DNA from 3 places in the Mesorhizobium sp. RCAM 05104 genome. Region 1 is predicted to be linked to each of the others. Evidence: predicted binding sites of a transcription regulator. Region 1 holds the regulator's gene; each other region holds the start of a gene.
The links. The regulator PhoB, encoded in region 1, activates phosphate uptake and scavenging genes when phosphate is short. The targets are predictions, from matches to a motif close to TGTCATNNANCTGTCAT.
Positions count from the first base shown of each region.

Region 2: ppk2 (polyphosphate kinase 2) is a predicted target of PhoB. The motif match lies at 3,032-3,048, and genes of this name have one in related genera.
Region 3: AC56QP_RS04785 (RNA degradosome polyphosphate kinase) is a predicted target of PhoB. The motif match lies at 3,968-3,984, and genes of this name have one in related genera.

Region 1 is NZ_CM185033.1:4,424,023-4,431,815, forward strand. It holds gene pstS (phosphate ABC transporter substrate-binding protein PstS) at 1-285, shown strand, start outside; gene pstC (phosphate ABC transporter permease subunit PstC) at 351-1,334, shown strand; gene pstA (phosphate ABC transporter permease PstA) at 1,338-2,189, shown strand; gene pstB (phosphate ABC transporter ATP-binding protein PstB) at 2,186-2,989, shown strand; gene phoU (phosphate signaling complex protein PhoU) at 3,015-3,722, shown strand; gene phoB (phosphate regulon transcriptional regulator PhoB) at 3,742-4,431, shown strand; gene AC56QP_RS21700 (agmatinase) at 4,445-5,356, opposite strand; gene AC56QP_RS21705 (ROK family protein) at 5,536-6,780, opposite strand; gene xylF (D-xylose ABC transporter substrate-binding protein) at 7,130-7,793, shown strand, end outside.
Region 2 is NZ_CM185033.1:642,586-650,378, forward strand. It holds gene hemB (porphobilinogen synthase) at 65-1,096, shown strand; gene AC56QP_RS03555 (dihydrofolate reductase family protein) at 1,316-1,963, shown strand; gene ppk2 (polyphosphate kinase 2) at 2,015-2,935, opposite strand; gene AC56QP_RS03565 (aldo/keto reductase) at 3,208-4,251, shown strand; gene AC56QP_RS03570 (glycosyl transferase family 90) at 4,382-5,353, opposite strand; gene AC56QP_RS03575 (hypothetical protein) at 5,550-5,696, shown strand; gene AC56QP_RS03580 (DUF982 domain-containing protein) at 5,751-5,984, opposite strand; gene AC56QP_RS03585 (GntR family transcriptional regulator) at 6,117-6,782, opposite strand; gene AC56QP_RS03590 (multidrug efflux MFS transporter) at 6,954-7,793, shown strand, end outside.
Region 3 is NZ_CM185033.1:894,653-902,445, forward strand. It holds gene AC56QP_RS04775 (DoxX family protein) at 1-145, shown strand, start outside; gene ppx (exopolyphosphatase) at 167-1,702, opposite strand; gene AC56QP_RS04785 (RNA degradosome polyphosphate kinase) at 1,702-3,903, opposite strand; gene AC56QP_RS04790 (zinc-finger domain-containing protein) at 4,048-4,293, shown strand; gene AC56QP_RS04795 (FAD-dependent monooxygenase) at 4,314-5,564, shown strand; gene AC56QP_RS04800 (TIGR02117 family protein) at 5,536-6,201, opposite strand; gene AC56QP_RS04805 (amino acid ABC transporter ATP-binding protein) at 6,318-7,067, opposite strand; gene AC56QP_RS04810 (amino acid ABC transporter permease) at 7,146-7,793, opposite strand, start outside.

The DNA.
Region 1 (7,793 bases):
GACTGGAAGGGTGCGAAGAACTTCAACGTCATCATCACCAACGAGCCCGGCGACGCCACCTGGCCGATCGCCGCATCGACCTGGGTGCTGATCCACAAGACTCCCGAGGATGTCGCCGCCACCGGTGAAGCGCTGAAGTTCTTCGCCTGGGCCTACAAGGACGGCAAGGACATCGCCAAGGGCCTCGACTACGTTTCGATCCCCGACAACGTCGTCGACCTGATCAAGGCTTCGTGGAAGTCGGATATCGTCACCGACGGCAAGCCCGTCTACGCCGGCGAGTAACATCCTCCAAAGGAGCGCCGCGCCGCGGCGCTCCTTTTTCCTCAACACAAAGAGCCGAGCTTCACATGAGCGCTGTCCAGGAAGCCTTGCCAGCCATTCGAGGTTCGCGCGATGCCACCGTCAGGCGGTTCGCGTTGACCGACGCGATCTTCCACGGGCTTACCCGCGCCGCCGCCATATTGGTGCTGGTCCTGCTCGGCGGTGTCGCGATCTCGCTGTTTGCCGGTTCCTGGCAGGCGCTGTCGACCTTCGGCTTCTCCTTCCTGACCAGTGAAAGCTGGAATCCGGTCACCGAAAAATTCGGCGCGCTGGCGCCGATCTACGGCACCATCGTCACCTCGGCGATCGCCATCCTGATCGCCGTTCCGCTCGGCATCGGCATTGCCATCTTCCTCACCGAACTTTGCCCGCGGCCGCTTCGGCGGCCGATCGGCATGGCGGTGGAACTGCTCGCCGGCATCCCGTCGATCATCTACGGCATCTGGGGCCTGTTCGTGCTGGCGCCGTTCCTGCAGACGACCGTGCAGCCCTTCATCATCGGCGCGTTCCACGGCATTCCCGGCCTCAACAGCCTGTTTGCCGGCCCGCCTTACGGCATCGGCCTTTTGACCTCGTCGCTGATCCTGGCCATCATGGTGCTGCCCTTCATCACCTCGATCACCAAGGACGTCTTCGACACGGTGCCGCCGGTGCTGAAGGAATCCGCCTACGGCATTGGCTGCACGACCTGGGAAGTGACCCGCCGCGTTGTCATTCCCTACACAAGGATCGGCATCATGGGCGGCGTCATGCTTGGTCTCGGCCGCGCGCTCGGCGAAACCATGGCGGTGACCTTCGTCATCGGCAACGCGCATCGGATCAGCACCTCGCTGTTCGCACCGGCGACCACGATCTCCGCGACCATCGCCAATGAATTCACCGAAGCCGTCGGCGATCTCTACACGTCTTCGCTGGTGGCGCTCGGCCTGATCCTGTTCGTCATCACCTTCCTGATCCTTGCCATCGCACGCTACATGCTGATGCGCATCGACGCCCGCACGGGAGCCTGACCGATGTCGACAGCCTCATCGCTTCACCAGAGCCGCAAGAGGAAGAATGCCGTGATGATGACGCTGTGCGTCATCGCCGCGGGCATCGGACTTGCCTGGCTGGCGCTCATCCTCGGCGCGCTGGTCTACAAGGGCACCGCCGGCCTGTCCCTCGACGTCTTCACGCAGATGACGCCGCCACCCGGCGACGCCGGTGGGTTGCTCAACGCCATCTACGGCAGCGTGGTGATGACGGTCATCGCCGTCATCGTCGGCACGCCAATCGGCGTGCTTGCAGGAACCTACATGGCCGAATACGGCCGCTTCTCAAAACTCACCACGGTGGTGCGTTTCATCAACGACATCCTGCTGTCGGCGCCGTCGATCATCATCGGCCTGTTCGTCTACGAACTGATGGTGCGGCCGATGGGGCATTTCTCGGCCCTTGCCGGTTCTGTCGCACTCGCCATCCTGGTCATTCCGGTCGTCGTGCGCACCACCGAAGACATGCTCAACCTGGTGCCGAACGCCTTGCGCGAAGCCGGCACCGCGATCGGCGCGCCGCGCTGGGTTGTCATCAAGTCGGTGGCCTACCGCGCCGCTCTTTCCGGTATCGTCACAGGCATATTGCTGTCGATCGCCCGTATTTCGGGCGAGACCGCGCCACTGCTCTTTACAGCGCTCAACAACCAGTTCTGGTCGAGCAATCTCAACGCGCCGATGGCCAGCCTGCCGGTGACCATCTTCCAGTTCGCTCTCAGTCCTTACGAGGAATGGCAGCAACTGGCCTGGACCGGCGCACTCATAATCACATTGACGGTTCTCGCGCTCAGCATCTTTGCTCGCAGCCTGACCGGACGCAGAGAGGACAAATGAGTCAGATGTTGTCTCCAGACATGACGATCGCCGCCGAGGCAACCGCCAAAGCCAAGATCGAGGTCAAGAACCTCAACTTTTACTACGGTCAGAGCAAGGCGCTCAAGGGTATCACCCTGTCGCTGCCCGAGCGCAGCGTCACCGCCTTCATCGGGCCCTCGGGCTGCGGAAAGTCGACGCTGCTGCGCGTCTTCAACCGCATCTACGAGCTCTACCCGAAACAGACCGCCGAGGGCCAGGTGCTGCTCGACGGTCAGAATATCCTTGACCGGTCGCAGGATCTCAACCTGCTGCGGACCAAGATCGGCATGGTGTTCCAGAAGCCGACGCCATTTCCGATGTCGATCTATGAGAACATCGCTTTCGGCGTCAGGCTCTATGAGAAGATCAGCAAGTCCGAGATGGACGGCCGTGTCGAGCAGGCGCTCAAGCGCGCCGCGCTGTGGACCGAGGTCAAGGACAAGCTCAACGCCAGCGGCCTCAGTCTTTCGGGCGGCCAGCAGCAGCGGCTCTGCATCGCCCGCACCGTGGCGGTGAAGCCGGAAGTCATCCTGCTCGACGAGCCGGCTTCGGCGCTCGATCCGCTGTCGACCGCCAAGATCGAAGAGCTGATCGACGAGTTGCAGGCCGACTACACGATCGTCATCGTCACCCACAACATGCAGCAGGCGGCACGCGTCTCGAAGCAGACCGCCTTCATGTATCTGGGCGAACTGGTCGAATTCGACCGCACCGAGAAGATCTTCACGTCGCCCCGCGAGAAGCGCACGCAGGACTACATCACCGGCCGCTTCGGCTGAGCTCAGACATACGAGGACTAAGATCATGGGCGAACATACAGTCGCTTCTTTCGACGAGGATCTCGGACAGATCAGCAGGCTCATCAGCGATATGGGCGATCTCGCCGGCTCGATGGTCGGCGGCGCGACCAAGGCGCTTTTGAATTCCGACAACGCCCTGGCACAGCGCGTTGTCTCCGACGACGCGATCATGGACGCGCGCCAGCGCGAACTCGACGACCGCGCCATCACATTGATCGCCAAGCGTCAGCCGATGGCCGACGATCTGCGCCATGTCGTCGGTTCGATCCGCATGGCCGGCGACCTCGAACGCATCGGCGATCTTGCCAAGAACATAGCCAAACGCGTCGGCACCGTTGGCCTCAGCGTCACGCCTCGCGACCTTTCGCACTCGATCGATGCGATGGCGCAACTGGTGCTGATCCAGGTGCAGGGTGTGATCGAGGAATATGCCGCCGCCGACGCGGCGGCGCTGGCCAAGCTCAGGAACGACGACGAACGCATCGACGTCAAGTACACGTCCGTGTTCCGCGAACTCCTGACCTACATGATGGAGGATCCGCGCAACATCACCGCGTGCACGCATCTGTTGTTCTGCGCCAAGAACCTCGAACGCATCGGCGATCACGTGACCAACATCGCCGAGAATGCGTATTATGTTTTGACCGGCACGCAGCTGCCCGCCAATCGCCCGAAGCAGGACGAGACGGCAATGTCCGCGCCGGCGGCATGACGACAGGGGTGAGCAGCCGATGATCGCGCCACGCATCATGGTGGTGGAGGACGAGGAGCCGCTGGGTGTGCTGCTCCGCTACAATCTGGAGTCAGAGGGTTACCAGGTCGAGGTGGTGACGCGCGGCGACGAGGCCGAGATCCGGCTGCAGGAGAACGTCCCCGACCTTCTGGTGCTGGACTGGATGGTGCCGGCGGTTTCCGGCATCGAACTCTGCCGGCGGCTGAGAATGCGCCCCGAGACCGAGCGGCTGCCGATAATCATGCTGACCGCGCGTGGCGAGGAGAGCGATCGCGTGCGCGGCCTTTCGACAGGCGCCGACGATTATCTGGTCAAGCCGTTCTCGACACCGGAGTTCATGGCCAGGGTCAAGGCGCTGCTGCGCCGCGCCAAGCCGGAAGTGCTGTCCAGCGTGCTCAAGGTTGGCGACATCGTGCTCGATCGTGAGTCGCACCGGGTCTATCGCAAGAAGAGCGAGATCCGGCTCGGACCGACCGAATTCCGCCTGCTGGAATTCATGATGCGCCACCCTGGCCGCGTCTTCTCGCGCAGCCAGCTGCTCGACAATGTCTGGGGCGAGACAATCTATATCGACGAGCGCACGGTGGACGTGCATGTCGGCCGGTTGCGCAAGGCGGTCAACAATGGCCGCATGCCCGATGTCATCCGCACGATCCGCGGGGCGGGTTACGCGATCAGGGAAGACTAGGGACAGTCCGGGCTCAAACCTGCCGGACGACGGTGCCGATCACATTGACGAGAAGGCGCGCCGCGGTCAGGGCCGACAGGCTGTCAATGTCGGCGGGAGGATAGAGTTCGACAAGGTCGAATCCCGCGATCCTGGCCCGCCTGCCGAGGCCCGCGATCAGATCGATCACCTGGGTGTAGGTGAGGCCGCCGGGCGAACGCGCCGCCACGCCCGGCATGATGCCGGGATCGAGGCCGTCGCAGTCGAGGGTTACGACGACCCGCGCCCCTTCCGGAATATGCCGGAGAGCGGCTTCGACGCCCTGGGCGTGAACCTCGCGGGCCGTTACAAGGCGGCTGCCATAGCGCCGTGCCGCTTCGATTTCGGTGAGGCGCGCGCTGCCAACGCCACGGATGCCGACCTGCACGATGCCGGCGACATGCGGCATCTCGCTCGCGCGGCGCATCGGGTTCGAATAGCCGTAGCGCTCGCCATGCACCTCGTCGCGCCAGTCGATATGGGCGTCGATCTGCAGGATCCAGACCGGCCCGTGATCCGCAAAGCCGGCGAGGAAGGGGATGGGCACGGAATCGTCGCCGCCGAGCAGGATCGGTACGGCCGGCAATGCCAGAACCTGACGCGTTTTCGCCTGGATTCGAGCCCTGTTGCCGGTATTGTCATGCATGGTGGTCGGGATGTCGCCGGTGTCGATGCAGCAGACCGGCTTGCCGTCGAACAGCGGGCCGCCGAGATCGAAATCCCAGTGCTCGACGAGCGTGGCATCGCCCTGACTCGCAACGCGGATGGCGTCGGCGGCCAAGGCATAGCCGCGGCTGTCCTCGCCGGGATAGGTGCTGCCGTGGCCGGCTCCGAAGATCACCGCGCGCGGGATACGGCCATCGGCAAGCCAATCGGGAAAGCCGAGAAAGGGAGGCGAGGCGGTCATTTCTTGGTGGTCCTGATGATGGTTTAGCTGAAATTTCAGTGTTGAGGGTGCGGGATGATGAGCATTGGCTGGGCGTGTCGAATTAGACAGCATCCTAACAGTTGGCGCGCCTAACTGACATCATACCCATCGTGAAGCCCGGTTCAGGTCGACCGGTCGTTCAGAATATGCGCTGATCCTCAGGCAACGTTCTTTCCGGCGCCCGTTCGTGCTTGCGCGCCCGGTGCGAAAATCTCCTGGTCGACGAAGGTCAGCGCGCGCATGGCGCAGCCTTCGCGGATCAGCGGCAGTTCGTTCGGCTCGGTGTCGAAGGAAATCGATTCCGAATGCTGGCCTCCGGCGGTCTGGGCTATGGCCTCGCGCAATGCCGGCTCGATCAGGTCGAAGGCCGCGGCGCTGACACCGACCATGGCGACGGGTGCCGGATCGATCAGCGCGAACAGGCTGCCGAGGCCGTAGCCGAGCGCTTCGCCGGCCTTGCGATAGGCTTCACGCTCGGGCCCCGCGCTGTCGCGGGCCGCGGCTGCCAGAGCGCGCATGTCTGCGTCGCTGACATCGGCAACCGGCTCGGTGTCCTCGCCCAGCTGCCTTGCGTTGCGCCAGATGGCGTAGTTGCCGGCATAGGCCTCGACGCAGCCGCGTCGCCCACAGCGGCAGAGCGCGCCCCTCGGCTGGTGGATCATGTGACCGAACTCGCCGCCCGAGGAATGGGTGCCGGTGAACAACTGACCCTTCAGCACCAGGCCCATGCCGATGCCGTGCGAGAGCAGGATGGCGATGAAGTCATCACGGTAGCGCTGCGGATCGCGCCAGCGCAACGCCACCGCCATCATGTTGCAGTCGTTCTCCATGGTGGCGGGGATGCCGAACTCGTCCTCGAGGATGTCGGCGAAGGCGATGTCGGTGTGCGGCGTGATCGGCGACCACAGCATGGCGCGAGCACGGGTGTCGGTAATGCCCTGGATGGCCAGCGCGATGCGGGCGACGCTGCGGACATCAAGATCGGGGTCTTCGAGACGGCGTCGCACGATGGCGACGCATTCACCGATAAGCGCGTCGCGCGACATCGTCAGCGTCTCCAGCCGGCGCTGTTCCTCCGATATCACCTGGCCGGCATAGTCGATGACGGCGACGGACAGGAAGTTCAGAGACAGCACCACGGTCATCACCGCCGCGGCTTCCGGATTGAGGCTGAGGCCGACCTGTGGCCGGCCGCGTTTCAGCGAAGCGGGCTCGCTCGGCTTGCTCTCGGCCAGGATGCCTTCGCCGATCAGGTCGGAGGAAATCGCCGATATGGTCGAGTGGGAGAGGCCCGTGGTCGCGGCGATCTCGGTGCGTGACGGCTGTCCGGCGCGGCGCACGGCCGCAATCACCATTGCCCGGTTGCGCCGGCGCAAATCGTCGTGGCGGATTCCGACCGACATGCTTTCTCACATCCTCCCGGTCGCCGCGGCCTTTCGTGCCCTCCGAAGGCGTCGGCGAAGCCTGAAGCGCGTCGCGCCCCAGGTCGTCATTCCCGCGCCTGTCGTCGTCCCGAAACCGCTGCCCACCCTTGGGCGACACGCGCCAGCCAAATACTGGCAGAAGCGAATTATTCTGTCATTATTTATTCCGAGGCTCGAAAAAAATTCCGAGAGACATCAAAATCCATCAGAATCGATGTTGACAGCGTTCCGGTGTTGGATCAGTATTTTTTCGAGGCTCGAAAAAAGAGCCTGTGTGCCGGCCTTCGGGTCAGTTTGGTCGCGCCATACGCGGCGCAGGGAGGATAACATGAAGAGATTCACAGCCGCCATCCTGGCGGGTGTCGCCATGTCGCTGACGCTCGCGTCGGTCGCGCAGGCGAAGGACAAGGTCATCGGCGTTTCGTGGTCCAACTTCCAGGAAGAGCGCTGGAAGACGGACGAGGCCGCCATGAAGGCGGCGATCGCGGCCGCCGGCGACAAGTATATCTCCGCCGACGCGCAGTCCAATCCCGGCAAGCAGCTTACCGATGTCGAGAGCCTGATCTCGCAGGGCGCCAACTCGCTGATCATCCTGGCGCAGGATGCCTCGGCCATCGGCCCGGCGGTGCAGAAGGCACTGGACGAAGGCATTCCGGTCGTCGGCTATGACCGTCTGATCGAGAACAAGGATGTCTTCTACCTGACCTTCGACAACAAGGAAGTTGGCCGCATGCAGGCCCGCGAAGTGTTCAAGGTCAAGCCGGAAGGCAACTATGTCTTCATCAAGGGCTCCGGTGCCGATCCGAATGCCGACTTCCTGTTCTCGGGCTCAATGGAAGTGCTCAAGGAAGCCATCGACAGCGGCAAGATCAAGAATGTCGGCGAGGCCTATACGGACGGCTGGCTGCCCGCCAACGCCCAGAAGAACATGGAACAGTTCCTCACCGCCAACGACAACAAGGTCGATGCCGTGGTCGCGGCCAATGACGGCA
Region 2 (7,793 bases), 3.4 Mb from region 1:
AAACGTGTCGCATTGGTCAGCGGCAAGGGCTCGTGGTAAAAGCCGCCGATCTGGAGTTTTGGCGATGAACAAATTCACCCCGACAAAGCCAGCCGGCGCGCGCAGCGTCGACGACATCACCGGCAGCCGCCGTTTGCGCCGCATGCGCAAGGCCGACTGGTCCCGCCGCCTCGTGCAGGAGAACCGGCTGACGGTCGACGACCTGATCTGGCCGATCTTCGTCGTCGACGGCAGACAAGTGCGCGAGCCGATCGCAGCCATGCCTGGCGTCTTCCGCCTGTCGATCGACCTTGCCGTCAAGGAGGCCGAACGCGCGGCCAAGCTCGGCATTCCCGCGCTCGCCACCTTCCCCAATGTCGACATCTCGCTGCGCGACCAGACTGGTTCGCACATCCTCGACCCTGACAACGTCATCAACCGCGCCACCCGCGCGATAAAGGATGCCGTGCCTGGGATCGGCATCATCACCGATGCCGCGCTCGACCCGTTCACCAGCCACGGCCATGACGGCATTTTGCGCGACGGCATCATCGTCAACGACGAGACGGTTGAACAGGTCGCGGCGGCGGCGGTCATCCAGGCGGCTGCCGGTGCCGACATCATTGCGCCGTCCGACATGATGGACGGCCGCATCGGTGCCATCCGCGACGCGCTCGACGCCAATGGCTTCCAGGACGTGGCGATCATGTCCTACGCGACCAAATTCGCCTCGGCCTTCTACGGCCCCTATCGCGAGGCGGTGGGCACCGCCGGCCTGCTCAAGGGCGACAAGAAGACCTATTACATCGACCACGCCAATTCCGACGAGGCGGTGCGCGAAGCCGAGCAGGACATCGCCGAAGGCGCAGACATGCTGATGGTCAAGCCCGGCATGCCCTATCTCGACATCATCCGGCGGCTGAAGGACGAATTCCAGATGCCGACCTTCGCCTACCAGGTGTCGGGCGAATATTCGATGATCAAGGCGGCCGGCGCCAATGGCTGGATCGACGGCGAGAAAGCGATGCTGGAATCGCTGCTCGCCTTCAAACGTGCTGGCTGCGACGGCATTTTGACCTACTTCGCACCTGAAGTGGCGGAGCTGCTCAAGGGATAACTTTCCTTCTCGCGGAGGCCGGTAGCGGCGAGCAAATGCCGGCGATCCGCCTCGACATCCAGGATAATTTCCGGCTGGCGGCCGGGGAACCAGAGCGAAGGTCGTTGGACCAAGTGCCTTAGGCTTCTTCGCGCCCAAAAAATACCGCTTGCAATTCGCAATCGGTTTGCTAAAAAACAGCTGCTTGCAAAATACGATCGGTTGTCGAGGAGGCCTGTCATGCCCAAGCTGCGTGTCAACGCATTCACCCTGTCGCTCGACGGCTACGGCGCCGGTCCCGATCAGGATCTGCAAAATCCGCTCGGCGTCGGCGGGGAATCCTTGCACAAGTGGTTTGTCGATACCCGCACCTTCCGTAAGATGGTGCTCGGACAAGATGGCGGCACCACCGATATCAACGAGGCGTTCGCGGCGCGCAGTTTCGAAAATGTCGGCGCCTGGATCCTCGGCCGCAACATGTTCGGGCCGATCCGCGGTGAATGGCCTGACGAAACCTGGAAAGGCTGGTGGGGCGACAACCCGCCCTATCATGTCCCGGTTTTCGTGCTGACGCACCACAAGCGGGCGCCCATCACCATGGAAGGCGGCACGATTTTCCACTTCGTCACCGACGGCATCCATTCGGCGCTCGAGCAGGCGAAGTCGGCGGCCGAAGGCAAGGATGTGCGGGTGGGTGGCGGCGTCGCCACCATCCGGCAATATCTCCAGGAGAAGCTGATCGACGAGATGCATCTGGCGATCGCGCCGGTGCTGCTCGGGGCCGGCGAGAACCTTTTTGCCGGCCTCGACATGCCCAGGCTTGGATACCAGTGCACTGAACAGGTGGCGACGGCGCTCGCCACCCATGTTGTCATCAAGCGCGGCTAGGTGGAGAGCCTAATCTCCCCCCGCGTGGGGGAGATCGCAGCTTCATCTACCTCAATATTTCTCGGGCACATAAAGCTCGCGCGGCAGTGTCTGGCGCTCGTATTCGGGATTGAACACACGCTCGGGCAGCGTGATCTCCTCGTGTGGTACCTCTTCATACGGCATCTGCTTCAGCAGATGATCGATGCAGTTCAGCCGTGCCCGCTTCTTGTCGTTGCCCTCGACGATGAACCAGGGCGCTTCCGGGATGTTGGTGCGGGCGAAGGTCTCTTCCTTGGCCTTGGTGTATTGTTCCCATCGCACGCGCGACTGCAGGTCCATCGGCGACAGCTTCCACTGCTTCATCGGATCGTGGATGCGCATCAGGAAGCGCATCTGCTGTTCCTCGTCGGTGATCGAGAACCAATATTTGACCACGGTGATGCCGGAGCGGACGAGCATGCGCTCGAACTCCGGCACGTCGCGAAAGAACTCCTCGACCTGATCCGGTTCGGCAAACCCCATCACCCGCTCGACGCCGGAACGATTGTACCAGGAGCGGTCGAACAGCACGATCTCGCCGCCGGCCGGCAGATGCGGGACATAGCGCTGGAAATACCACTGCGATTTCTCGCGCTCGGTGGGCGCCGGCAGCGCCACGACACGGCAGATGCGCGGATTGAGCCGCTGCGTGATGCGCTTGATAACGCCGCCCTTGCCGGCGGAATCGCGGCCCTCGAAGATCACCACCAGCTTCTTCTTGTGATAGGCGACCCAGGACTGCAGCTTGATCAGCTCGGACTGCAGACTGATCAAGTCGCGAAAATATTGCATGCGATCGATCGATGGCGGATGGGCGTTCTTGTAGATCCTGGCGATCTCCATCGACAGTGCCGGCTCCGATATTTCGAGCTCATAGTCCTCGTCGAGCGTGTCGGCGAGCTCGGCTTCAAGCCAGTCCTTGGCCCCGGATTTCAGTGTGGGTTCGTTCATCTGCACCGCTCCGCATGCAAGCTGCCGTCCGTGATCCTGGCAGGCGCCCTCGTCCGGCCGGAAAAGGACCGTGAGCCGACTTGATATAGGCCAGCAATGACGGTTTTATTGCAGTCGGCCAAGGTCCAGGCCGCCGGGGCAGATTCCGCGAGGCATGATCGATCGGTCGTCGTGGCATGGCGACAAGTCATCCAAATTGTCCTACAAATAGCAGCCACATTCGCGGTGCCTTTCGCGGCACCCCTTTTCCAAATGCAATCGCGAGGACTGACATGGAATACCGTACTCTCGGCCGTTCCGGCTTGAAGGTTTCCACACTGACCATGGGCACCATGACCTTCGGCGGCGCCGGCGCGTTCTCCGCGGTCGGCAAGACCGACCTCGACGAGGCGCGCCGGATGATCGATCTGTGCATCGACGCCGGCATCAACGTCATCGACACCGCCAATGTCTATTCGAACGGCATCTCGGAAGAGATCATCGGCGAGGCCCTTGGCGGCAAGCGCAAGGGCGACGTGCTGATCGCCTCCAAGGCACGGATGCGGATCGGCAAAGGTCCGAACGATGAAGGCCTGTCGCGCTATCACCTGATCCGCGAATGCGAGAAGAGCCTGAAGCGGTTGAAGACCGACGTCATCGACATCTACTTCCTGCACGAGTGGGACGGAGTGACGCCACTCGAAGAAACCATCGCCGCGCTCGACACGCTGGCTGCCCAAGGCAAGGTCCGCTATGTCGGCTGCTCCAACTATTCCGGCTGGCAAGTGATGAAGGGGCTCGGCATCAGCGATAGCCATCGCCAGCCGCGCTTCGTCACCCAGCAGATCCACTACACGCTGGAGGCGCGCGAGGCGGAGTACGAGTTGCTGCCGATTTCGGTCGACCAGGGGCTAGGCGTGCTGGTCTGGAGCCCGCTCGCCGGCGGATTGCTGTCGGGCAAATACCGCCGCGACAGCCCCACCGCGCGACAGCTCGCCGGCTGGTCCGAGCCGCCGATCCGCGACGAGGACCGGTTGTGGCGCATCGTCGATGTCCTTGTCGATATCGGCACGCAGCGCGGCGTGTCGGCGGCCCAGGTGGCCCTAGCCTGGCTGCTTGGCCGGCCAGCGGTCTCCTCGCTTGTGATCGGCGCCCGCAACGAAGTCCAGCTCAAGGACAACCTAGCGGCCGCGAGCCTGGTGCTCACCGACGACGAACGCAACCGCCTGGATGCGGTCAGCCGGCCGCCACTGCTCTACCCCTATTGGCACCAGCAATTGACGGCAAGGGACCGGTTCGGCGCCGCCGATCTCGTGATTGACCGAAGCGGCGTGTGACCGCGGGGTTCGACGAGGAGCCCGGCCGGCGCTGTCCGCCGGGCAACTCTATCTTTTTGACGCAATTCCCAAGGGAAAGCGCTACGTGCTTTTCCCGGGAAAACGGTTTCACGCTTTTCCTGGAATTTCTTCAGCCCGTGATGTAGCGCCAGACTTCGGCGTCCGGTTTGATCTGGCCGCTGAGGACGAAGTATTTGTAGAGCACCAGCAGGGAGATCGCCTGCTCGGCCTGCTCGTTGGCGAATGTCCTGCAATAGGCATTCGCAGCGGCGATGATGCGCTCGGCTTGCTCGGGATGGCGTTCGAAATACGCCACGCGTTCGGCAAGATTGGAGAAGTCCGCTTCCAGCGGTACATAATGGACATCAGCCTGGAGCTGTCTCTCCGCGAACCATGTCTCGTAGGTCGGCGGCGGCATCAGGCACAGCGACTTCGAGTTCATGATCCATTTCAGGTTGGTCGCCACGTCATTGCCTTCGAGCGAGACGATGTAGCGATAACGCTGGTGCTGGCTGATGCTGAGGAAGGGCTTGCTGTACTCGGCCGGCGCGTTCGGCTTGTGTGAGCCGGCGTCGCAGAACGGCAGGTCGCGCACGGCGTTCAGAAACCTTGTGCGTATAGGATTGTTGAGGTCGCCGCGCCAGACCACGGCCGGAAGCTTGTCGGCGAACGCGGTTGCGTCGGCAGGCATCTGGAAATGGCGAAACTTGTCGAGCTTCATGATGACCGCATTGCTGTCGTCGGCGACGATCGGCCGGTCCTTGACGATCGAAGGCACCTTCGGCACCTTCCTGACGTCTCCGTATTCCACGTCGATCAGCAGCGCGCGATCGAAGTAGCGGGCAAATTCCTTCAGGTCGTAATAGTACATGGTCGGCGTAAACGGCAGCTCGCCTATGCGCACGGCATCAGCGCTGGGCGTAAACGCATCCTGCAGCTTGTTGTAGTAATTCAGCCGCCGGCGAACCGAAGCGTCCGGGAGCCTTGCCTTTTCGAGGCGAGCGGCCAGCCTGTGGCGAAACAACGCCTGCGGGGCGATATCGCGCGCAAAGTTTCGCGCATAGTAGAAAACCCTTGCCGTCGTTCGCGCAATTGTGGCCATGGTTCACTTGATCAAAACAAGCGGGCGGCTCTCAATATCTTGGCGCCCCGGTTCCTCCTACACCATTGTGCCGCGCATCTTGCAAGCCCCGCACCATCATCGACGCCACAGCCGAGCAGTTCACTTCAGCTGTTGTGTTTGGCGGCCAATGCTCCTAGGCAGGGTCAGAGCCGCGAGGCAGTGAAAAGGAGCCGATATGGCGCGAGCACCAAACTACGATCAGGAACGCAAGGAACGCGACCGCCAGAAGGCGGCCAAGAAGGCTGAGAAGCTGGCGGCCAAGGTTGCCGCGCGGGAACGTTCGCAGCCCGAGAACGAGACTGAAACCGAAGCAGCGAAATGACGGCAAAAGGCCCGCGAATGCGGGCCGTGCCTCAATCCGGATTGTCGCCTTGCGTCAGGCCGTCGCCTTGTCGCTGACGAAGACGTCCACTTCGCGCGCCGCGGCAATGAAGGCGCGCCTGGCGTTCATCGCCGGCTTGTCGCCAGCCAGCGCATCGTGACAGGCCTGCAGCGCCGCGCGATGCTTGGGGCTGCGTTTGCCCGGCCAGCTGTTGAGCAGGTAGTCGGAAGCCTCTCGGGCCGAGCGCAAGAGCTGAGTGCTTCCCGCCGCGACTGACTTGACCGTCACGGGTGTTTCAAATCGGTTGTTTTCCATCGCCGCTCTTACGCCATCGGCGCTCGCGAAGCGAGGCCGAAAGTGCATCTCGCGTCCGGGGCGTCGCCTTTTGCACGGCGACCACCCTGCCCTGCAGCCGCCGCACTAAGCGGCAACGACGGCAAAACCCCTGGCGCGAAGACCACGGCGATCGTTGGCGAGCGACGTCACCAGCCTGTCGCGGCTGCCGACGATGTGGGCCGAAAGCTGGCGTGCGGCCTCTTCGGCATCGCCAAGACGTGTCGTCGCCAGAATGGCGCGATGTTCGGCCCAGGCACGGGCAAGGGCCGCCTCATCGCGAACCTCCAGCCAACGGGCCCGCGACAGGCGCGTCATGGCATCGCGGACCGCGCGAAACAGGAATTCGTTGCCCGACAGGCGCGCCAGCTCGATGTGGAAATCCATGCCGACACGATGCCATTCCTCGCGCGGCGTGTTGCTGTCGCAGGATTCGAGCATCGCCTCGATGACATCGACCCCGCTCCTGTCGGCCAAGGCACAGGTCAGGCGAAGTGCGGCAACCTCGACCGCCTCCCTGTAGACGGCGATCTGCTCGAGTTCAGCCAAATTGATGGGCGAAACCGTCCAGCCACGGCCATCCCTGCCGACCAGGCCTTCGGTCTCGAGCCGCAGCAGCGCGGCCCTGACGGGGGTTCGCGACGCGCCGAAGCGACTTTCGATCCAGCGCTCGGTCAGTTTCTCGCCAGGACCGATCTCGAGGCCCAGGATCATCTCTCGAAGTTGTTTTTCGACGCTCTGCATCTGCGACATTGTCGTTCTCGTTTTCTGGCCGTTTGCTGGCGACCGGCCTGCGTCCGATCACGTTTGAGAGGGTCGCATTGACAGCGGCCGGGCTAGCGTCCATGACGGATACCAGCTTGGTATCCCAAAATGGTATCCGCAGCAACAGGCACTCCAAATTGCTCGGGCAGGACATTCGACATGCCGCAGAACACGCCCCCGGCGACCGACAGCGCCTACAACATCCACTGGCGGCGCAATCTGTTCGTATGCTTCGCCGGTTCGTTCTCGACGCTTGTCGCCATGACGTTGCTTCTGCCGTTCCTGCCGCTCTATATCGAGCAGCTCGGCGCCGAAGGGCATGCAGCGATCGTGCAATGGTCCGGGATTGCCTATGGCGCGACATTCTTCGCGGCGGCACTGGTGGCGCCGCTCTGGGGACGCCTTGGCGACCGCTACGGCCGCAAGTCGATGCTGGTTCGCGCCAGTTTCGGCATGGCCATCTGCATGTCGCTGACCGGCATGGTGCAGACAGTCTGGCAACTGGTGCTGCTGCGGCTGCTGATCGGTTTTGCCGGCGGCTATTCCTCGGGATCGACCATCCTCGTCGCCATGCAGACGCCCAAGGAGCGTTCCGGCTGGGCGCTGGGACTGCTGTCGGCCGGGATCACTGGTGGAGCACTGGTCGGCCCGCTGGTTGGCGGCGCCTTGCCGCCGCTGATCGGCATTCGCGCCACCTTCCTTTTGTCCGGCGGCGTCATCTTCCTGGCCTTCCTGGCGACCACCTTCCTGATCAAGGAGAATCCTCGGCCGAAGACAACAGATGCCGCATCGAAGGCGAAGCCAAAAGGCGGCTGGGCACAAATTCCCGACAAACGGCCTGTCATCGCCATGCTGGCGACCGGCATGCTGTTGAGTTTCGCCACCATGTCGATCGAGCCGATCATCACCGTCTATGTGCAGCAGCTCATCGAGGACCAGAGCCGCGTCACGCTGATCTCGGGCGTCGTCATGTCGGCGGCGGCGCTTGGCGCCATCCTG
Region 3 (7,793 bases), 3.5 Mb from region 1:
TTACGGCCAGGGTGGCGGTGACGCGATGCTCGCCTTCCTGCACTCGCAGATGCTGATGAAGGACATCGCCATATCAGGCGGTTTCCTGGCGTTGGCAATGGCCGGCGCCGGCGCCTGGTCGGCCGACGGGCGCGCTTCGGCGTAAGGCTTATTTCACCGAGACGCTCTATTTGACCGAGACGCTGGGGCCGCCCTCGACGGCCAGCACAAGCCGGCGGTTGGTGATCCTTGCCAGCTGCGCCAGCCGGCCGGCCGGCCGCTCGCCGTAAAGATCGGCCAGCGACGCAGGCAACACCAGCGCCAGCACGCCGTTGGCGCGCTGTTCCCATTTCAGCCTGGGCATGATGCCGGGCATCGACGCCGTCAGCAGATAGACGACACGCATCATCGCCGCCAGCACGCGAGCCCGCTCCAGATAGCGTGGCGTCGCCAGCGCCTTGATTTCCGGCGCGATGGATTCGTTGAAGATGCCGTCGTGACGATAGGCGTTGGCCAAAGCCAGGAAGGCGCGGCCAGGATGGTCGACGCCGAAGAAGGAGGCATGGGCAATGATGTTGAGCGATTGCTTGCCGCGATATTCTGGATGCGCGCGCCAGCCGATGTCGGCCAGCAATGCGGCCGCGTGGCGGTAGCGCGCCTCGTCCTCGGTCTCGTCGATGCCGAAGGCGGCAAAGGCCTTGCCGGTCCATTCGACCAGTTCGTGCGCATGGTGGACCGAGCGCGAGCGCAGCACTGCAAGTTCCTCCGAGGCCGAGATCAACGGATCGGCCTTCTGCTCAGCCTCGTCGAGGAGCGAATAGAGAAAGCCTTCGCGCACACCGAGTGCCGAAACGATGATCTTCGACGGCTGCATCGCCGTCATGATCTCCTGCAGCACGATGGCGCCATAAGGCAGCAGCGAACGGCGGTTCTTGGAGACGCCCTCGATGCCCTTGACCTTCTCGATTTCGGCTTTGGCCACCTGTTTCAGGAAGGTCGTGGCACTGTCGGCGCTGATCTCATAGTGGTGCATCACGCCAAGCGGATAATTGGTCATTTCCATGTGCAGCCGGGCGAGATTTCGCCAGGTTCCGCCCACGGCGTAGAAGGGCCTGCCTTGCCCACCCTTCAACAACTTCGCCTTCGCCAGTTCGTCGCGCGCGATCTTCGCCGCCTGGGCCAGCGAGTTCTTCGCCATGTCCTGCAGGCGCAGGCCACCCAACGGCAGCGTTATACCGTCGCCGATCGCTTCGCCATTGACGTCGACCAGTTCGAGACTGCCGCCGCCCAGATCGCCGGCGATGCCATTGGCAGGATGGAAGCTTGAAATGACGCCGAGCGCCGAATAGTAAGCTTCCTGGCGCCCGCTGATCACCCGGATCTCGGTCTTCAGCACCTCCTCGGCGCGGTGGATGAAATCGGGACCATTGACCGCTTCGCGGGCGGCGGCTGTCGCCAGCACATACATATGCTCGGCGCCGGCCTGGTCGGAGAGCGCGCGAAAGCGGCGGAACTCTTCCATCGAGCGCGTCACCGCCTCGGGGTCGAGTTTGCCGGTCGAAACGATGCCGCGGCCAAGACCAGCCAGCATCTTTTCGTTGAACAGCATGGTCGGCGAGCGCGCCAGCCCCTCATAGACAACGAGACGGATCGAATTCGACCCGATGTCGATGATGGATAGCGGTCGGCGGTCCTGCAGCCGGCCCTGGGAATCAGACAGCATCAGGTGGACGCTGCGGCGTTCTTCTTGCGGCGCTTGAACTGCGCGATGCGCTTGGGCGCATGCGACTTCAGCGCGTCACCCCGTCCGGACAGGCTCGGATTGGTCATGAAATATTCCTGCGCGTTGAACGGTTCCTCACCCTCCTCCAGCACCACGCGCCGGGAGGTTCCATCAGCCAATACGTCGAAACTTTGCTGATTGTCCATGATGTTGCCCAGCATGATCTGGCCAAGGACCTGTTCATGCACAGTTGGATTGGTGATCGGCACCATGGTCTCGACACGGCGGTCGAGGTTGCGCGGCATGAGGTCGGCCGAAGAAATGTAGACGATCGCCTCGTCCGAGGGCAGGCCATGGCCATTGCCGAAGCAATAGATGCGGCTGTGTTCGAGGAAACGGCCGACGATCGACTTCACCCTGATGTTTTCCGACAGGCCCGGCACCTGCGGCCGCAGGCAGCAGATGCCGCGCACGACGAGGTCGATCTCGACGCCAGCGCGGCTGGCGTCATAGAGCGCATCGATGATGATCGGGTCGACGAGTGCATTCATCTTCATCCAGATGCGCGCCGGCCTTCCCTCCAGCGCGTGGGCGACCTCATCGGAAATATGCTTGAGAATGCGGCTTCTCAGCGTGAACGGCGAGATCGCCAACCGCATTTCATCCGTCGGCTCGGCATAGCCGGTGATGAAATTGAAGAGTTGGGCGACATCGCGGGCAATCGTCGGATCGGTGGTGAAGAAGGACAGGTCGGTGTAGATGCGCGCGGTCACCGGATGGTAATTTCCGGTGCCGAGATGCACGTAGTTGCGCAGCTTTCCGTCCTCGCGCCGCACCACCAGCGACATTTTCGCATGAGTCTTCAACTCGAGGAAACCGAACACGACCTGCACGCCAGCGCGCTCCAGGTCGCGCGCCCAGCGGATGTTGGCTTCCTCGTCGAAACGCGCCTTGAGCTCGACCAGCGCCGTCACCGACTTGCCGGCCTCGGCCGCATCGACCAGCGCACGCACGATCGGGCTGTCGTTGGAGGTGCGGTAAAGCGTCTGCTTGATCGCCACCACTTCGGGATCGGCCATCGCCTGGCGCAGGAATTGCACCACCACGTCGAAGGATTCATAGGGGTGGTGGACGATGATGTCCTTCTCGCGGATGGCTGCGAAGCAGTCGCCGCCATGCTCGCGGATGCGCTCGGGAAAGCGCGGATTGTAGGGGGTGAATTTCAGATCATCGCGGGGGACGGCGACAATCTCGGATATCTGGCTGAGTGCCAGCGGGCCGGTCAGGACGCTGATGCGGCTCGACGAGACGCCAAGCTCACCGGCGACGAAGTCGCGTAGTTCCGACGGCATCAGCCTGTCGAATTCAATGCGGATCACCGAACCGCGGCGGCGGCGCTTCAGCGCCGTCTCGAACAGGCGCACCAGATCCTCGGACTCCTCCTCGACCTCGATATCGCTGTCTCGGATGATGCGGAACGTGCCGGAGCCCTTGACTTCATAGCCAGGAAACAGCTTGCCGATGTAGAGGCCGACCGCCTCTTCCAACGGGATGAAGCGGACATGGCGCTTGCGGTCCGGCAAACGGATGAAACGCTTCAGAGCTACCGGCAGGCGCAGAAGTGCGCTCATCTCCTCGCCGTTCTTGCGATGGCGCAGCTGCAGCGCCATCGAGAAGCCGAGATTGGGAATGAACGGGAACGGATGCGCCGGGTCGATCGACAGCGGGGTGAGTACCGGAAACACCTGTTCCTGGAAATGGTCTTCCAGCCAGATCTTTTCGTCCTTGGTCAGCGCATCGCGGGTGATGCTTTCAATGCCTTCCTTGTTGAGCAGCACGGTAAGGGCCGAAAGGCTCTTCTGCTGGTCTTCCTGCAGCCTTTCGACCTCACGCAGCAGCTGTTCGAGCTGCTGTTCGGGGGTGCGTCCGTCGGGGCTCTTCAGCACGATGCCCTCGCGCACCTGGCCGGCGAGGCCGGCGACGCGCACCATGAAAAACTCGTCGAGATTGGCGGCCGAGATCGACAGGAAGCGGACACGCTCCAGCAGCGGATGATTGAGGTTGAGCGATTCTTCGAGAACACGCCGGTTGAACTGCAGCCAGGAAAACTCGCGATTGACGAAACGGTCGGGATTGCCGCCTTCCGGGCTCGCTGCCTCGACATTGATGAATTCGCTCTGCACCGGCTTCAGTTCGTTCATGGTTCCTGCTCTTCCCGCGCCTAAAGCCGGTTAACCGGCTTAACTTATCCTCTGACAGGCTTTTGCGACAGTTTCATTTCATCGATCTTGCAAAGAGACCTGATATGATCCAGATGCAGATGAGACTGCGTTAAGGAGATGACGATGGCAGGCGGTTCCATTCCCCATTTTCAGAACGATGCGGGCCACCCGGCGATCGACATCGGCGTCAAGGAATTCATGTGCACGGGCGCCAATCCGCCTTTCGACCACCCGCATGTGTATCTCGACATGGGCGACGACAATGAAAAAGTCTGCCCCTATTGCTCGACGCTCTACCGCTATTCGCCAAAGCTGAAGGCGACGGAAACGCAGCCGGGTGGCTGCATCTATATCGACCAGGCCGCCTAATCTCCAGCGACCGGCTGCAAATGGACGACACGCGTTCCCGTGAAGTCATCATCGCCGGGGCGGGCATAGCCGGGTTGACCGCGGCGCTGGCCTTCGCCGAACACGGTTACCCCGTGCAAGTGTTCGAACAGGCGCAACGCATGGATGCGGTTGGCGCCGGCCTCCAGCTTTCTCCCAATGCAACACGCATCCTTCGCCAGCTCGGTGTGCTCGACCGCCTGCTGCCAACAGCGGTGCGGCCGGAAGCGGTGGTGCTGAAGGACGCCGCGACGTTGCGTGAACTGGCGCGCGTGCCACTTGGACAGACCGCTGAAGCGCGCTGGCGGGCACCCTACCTCGTGGCTCACCGCGCCGACCTGCAGGCGGCGCTGATGGCGCGCCTTGCCGAGGTGCCGGATATTCAGCTTACCACCGGCGGGCGCGTCGGCAGCCTTGCCATCGGGACCCATGGCATCACGGCGAGTGTCGAGACCGACGACGAGACTGTCGAGGTGGAAGGCTCCCTGCTGGTCGGCGCCGATGGCGTCTGGTCGTCGGTGCGCACGCTTGTCGATTCGACCAGGGGGACGGCACCGCCAAGAAGCCGTTTTTCCGGTGAGCTGGCCTGGCGCACCACCGTCGCGGTTGACAGTGCCGCCGGGCAAGCCTTTGCCGCGGTCGGCGCGGCCGATTGTGTGACGACCTTTCTGCATCCTGGCTTCCATATGGTCGCCTATCCCGTCAGCAAGGGCGACGCCTTCAACCTCGTCGCCTTCACCAGGGGCGAGCGTATCGCCGAGGGCTGGTCCGGCCATGCCGATCCCGGCATCCTCGCCGCCGCAATGCGCGGCACCGCGCCGGGCCTTGCAAGACTACTGGAAATGGCCGGCCCGTGGCTGACCTGGCCGCTCCATACGGTCGAGCAGAAGCAGCCTTGGACGACGCCGGACGGCATCGCGCTGATCGGCGACGCGGCGCATGCGATGACCCCATTCGCGGCACAAGGCGCGGCGATGGCGATCGAGGATGCGGCGACGCTTGCCGGCTCTTTTGCTGCCTTTCCTGCCGATCCGGCGCGATGCCTCCTCGTCTGGGAAAATCTGCGGCGGCCGCGCGTCGCCAAAGTCGCCCGGCGCGGCGCCCTCAACCACCTTGCCTGGCATGCTGTGGGACCGGTGGCAATCGCCCGTAACCTGTTCCTCAAGATGCGCTCGCCGGAAAAGCTCGCGACGGATCTCGACTGGCTCTATGGTTGGCAGCAAACTAATTATACAGCCGTATCGACAGGCTGAGCGAAGCCGGCAGCGGGTTCCACCAGCCAGTGCGCAGGCCGGCGGTTCGCAAGGCCGCCGCCGCCCAGGTGTTGCAGCCAACCAGCGCGTTGAAACGGCCGTTCGCCTCATAGAAGCGGTCGAACCTGGAATAGGCCGCGTTCTCGACGGCGACTGGGCCGGTCGGTCCCCGCTGAAAACTCGCCTCGATGAAGTCGAGCAGCGCCATAAAACGCTCCTCGCCAATGTCGAAGCCGACAACGTCGGCACGCGTCTCGCTTATGAAGCCAGCGACATCGACATGCATGACCGATGTGTCGAGGGTTAGCGCCTTCATCACCGGCGCAGCCTTGAGCTGCGACCATGTCGGCGTTTCCAGATAGAAGGCACGGCCGCCCCAGCCGAAGACGATGTAGCGCACCTCGGGAATGTCGACGGGGACACCGGCATCGGCCAGGAAATGGAAGCGCTGGCGCACGGCATCATCAACCGGAATGGCGATGTCGGTGTGGATCGGGTTCTTCAGCACCAGGATGTGGCGTTTACCCTCACCCGAGGCAGCAGCCGGCCAGAGCGGGCGCGGCACCAAGGTGCCCAGCGTCCCAGCCAGCACCGCCACGATCAACAGGAGGCCTAGAAAACGTCCGAGCTTTTTCATGAATGGCGGCCCTGCAAACGCGTCCCGGCGCGACAAGAACCGCCCGCCTCCTGCCCGTCCATACGCAAAAGAGCCCGGCACTGTTTCAGCCGGGCTCTTTTGCAGCCATCGAAGGCCTAATGCAGGATCTGCGACAGGAACAGCTTCGTGCGCTCGTGGCGCGGATGGTCGAAGAATTCGGCAGGCGTGTTCTGCTCGACGATCTGGCCCTGGTCCATGAAGATCACGCGGTTGGCGACCTTGCGGGCAAAGCCCATTTCGTGGGTGACGCAAAGCATGGTCATGCCTTCTTCGGCAAGACCAACCATGGTCTCCAGCACTTCCTTGATCATTTCCGGATCGAGCGCCGAGGTCGGCTCGTCGAACAGCATGATGCGCGGGTTCATGCACAGCGAACGGGCGATCGCGACGCGCTGCTGCTGGCCGCCGGAGAGCTGACCCGGATATTTGTTGGCCTGTTCCGGAATCTTGACGCGCTTGAGAAAATGCATGGCGATTTCCTCCGCCTGCTTCTTCGGCGTCTTGCGTACCCAGATCGGCGCCAGCGTGCAGTTCTCCAGGATGGTGAGATGCGGGAACAGGTTGAAGTGCTGGAAGACCATGCCGACCTCGCGGCGCACCTCGTCGATCTTCTTGAGATCGTTGGTCAGTTCCTTGCCGTCGACGATGATCTTGCCCTTCTGGTGCTCTTCCAGCCGGTTGATGCAGCGGATCATCGTCGATTTGCCGGAGCCGGACGGACCGCAGATGACGATGCGCTCGCCGCGCATCACTTTCAGGTTGATGTCCTTCAGCACATGGAACTCGCCGTACCATTTGTGCATGGCGATGATGTCGATGGCGACATCGGTGGTCGAGATATGCATTTTGGCGGCGTTGACCTTGATCTCTTCCGCGCTGACGGCATTTTCGATGGCCATGGCAGGGTCCCCTTGTTCTTTTGTTTAGCGTTTGTGGCCGGTGTCGAGTCGGCGTTCGGTGTACATTGAATAACGCGACATGCCGAAGCAGAACAGCCAGAAGACGAAGGCAGCGAAGATAAGGCCGGACCTGGCCGTCTGCGCCGTTGCCCAGTTGGCGTCTGAGAAGTTCTGCTTGACGACGCCGAGCAGGTCGAACATCGAAATGATCGAGACCAGGCTGGTGTCCTTGAACATGCCGATGAAGGTGTTGACGATGCCTGGGATGACCAGCTTCAGCGCCTGCGGCATGACGATCAGCACCATCTTCTGCCAGTAGCCGAGGCCGAGCGAATCGGCGCCTTCATACTGGCCCTTGGGGATCGCCTGCAGGCCGCCGCGCACCACTTCGGCCATGTAGGCCGCGGCAAACAGCGAGACACCGATCAGCGCACGCAGGAACTTGTCGAAGGTGACGCCGGCCGGCAGGAACAGCGGCAGCATGACGCTGGCGAAGAACAGCACGGTGATCAGCGGGATGCCGCGCACCGTCTCGATGAAGATCACGCACAGTGTCTTGACGATCGGCATCTTCGAACGTCGCCCCAGCGCCAGCAGGATACCGAGCGGCAGCGACACCGCGATGCCGACGAAGGACAGGCTGAGCGTGACCAGCAGGCCGCCCCACAGCGA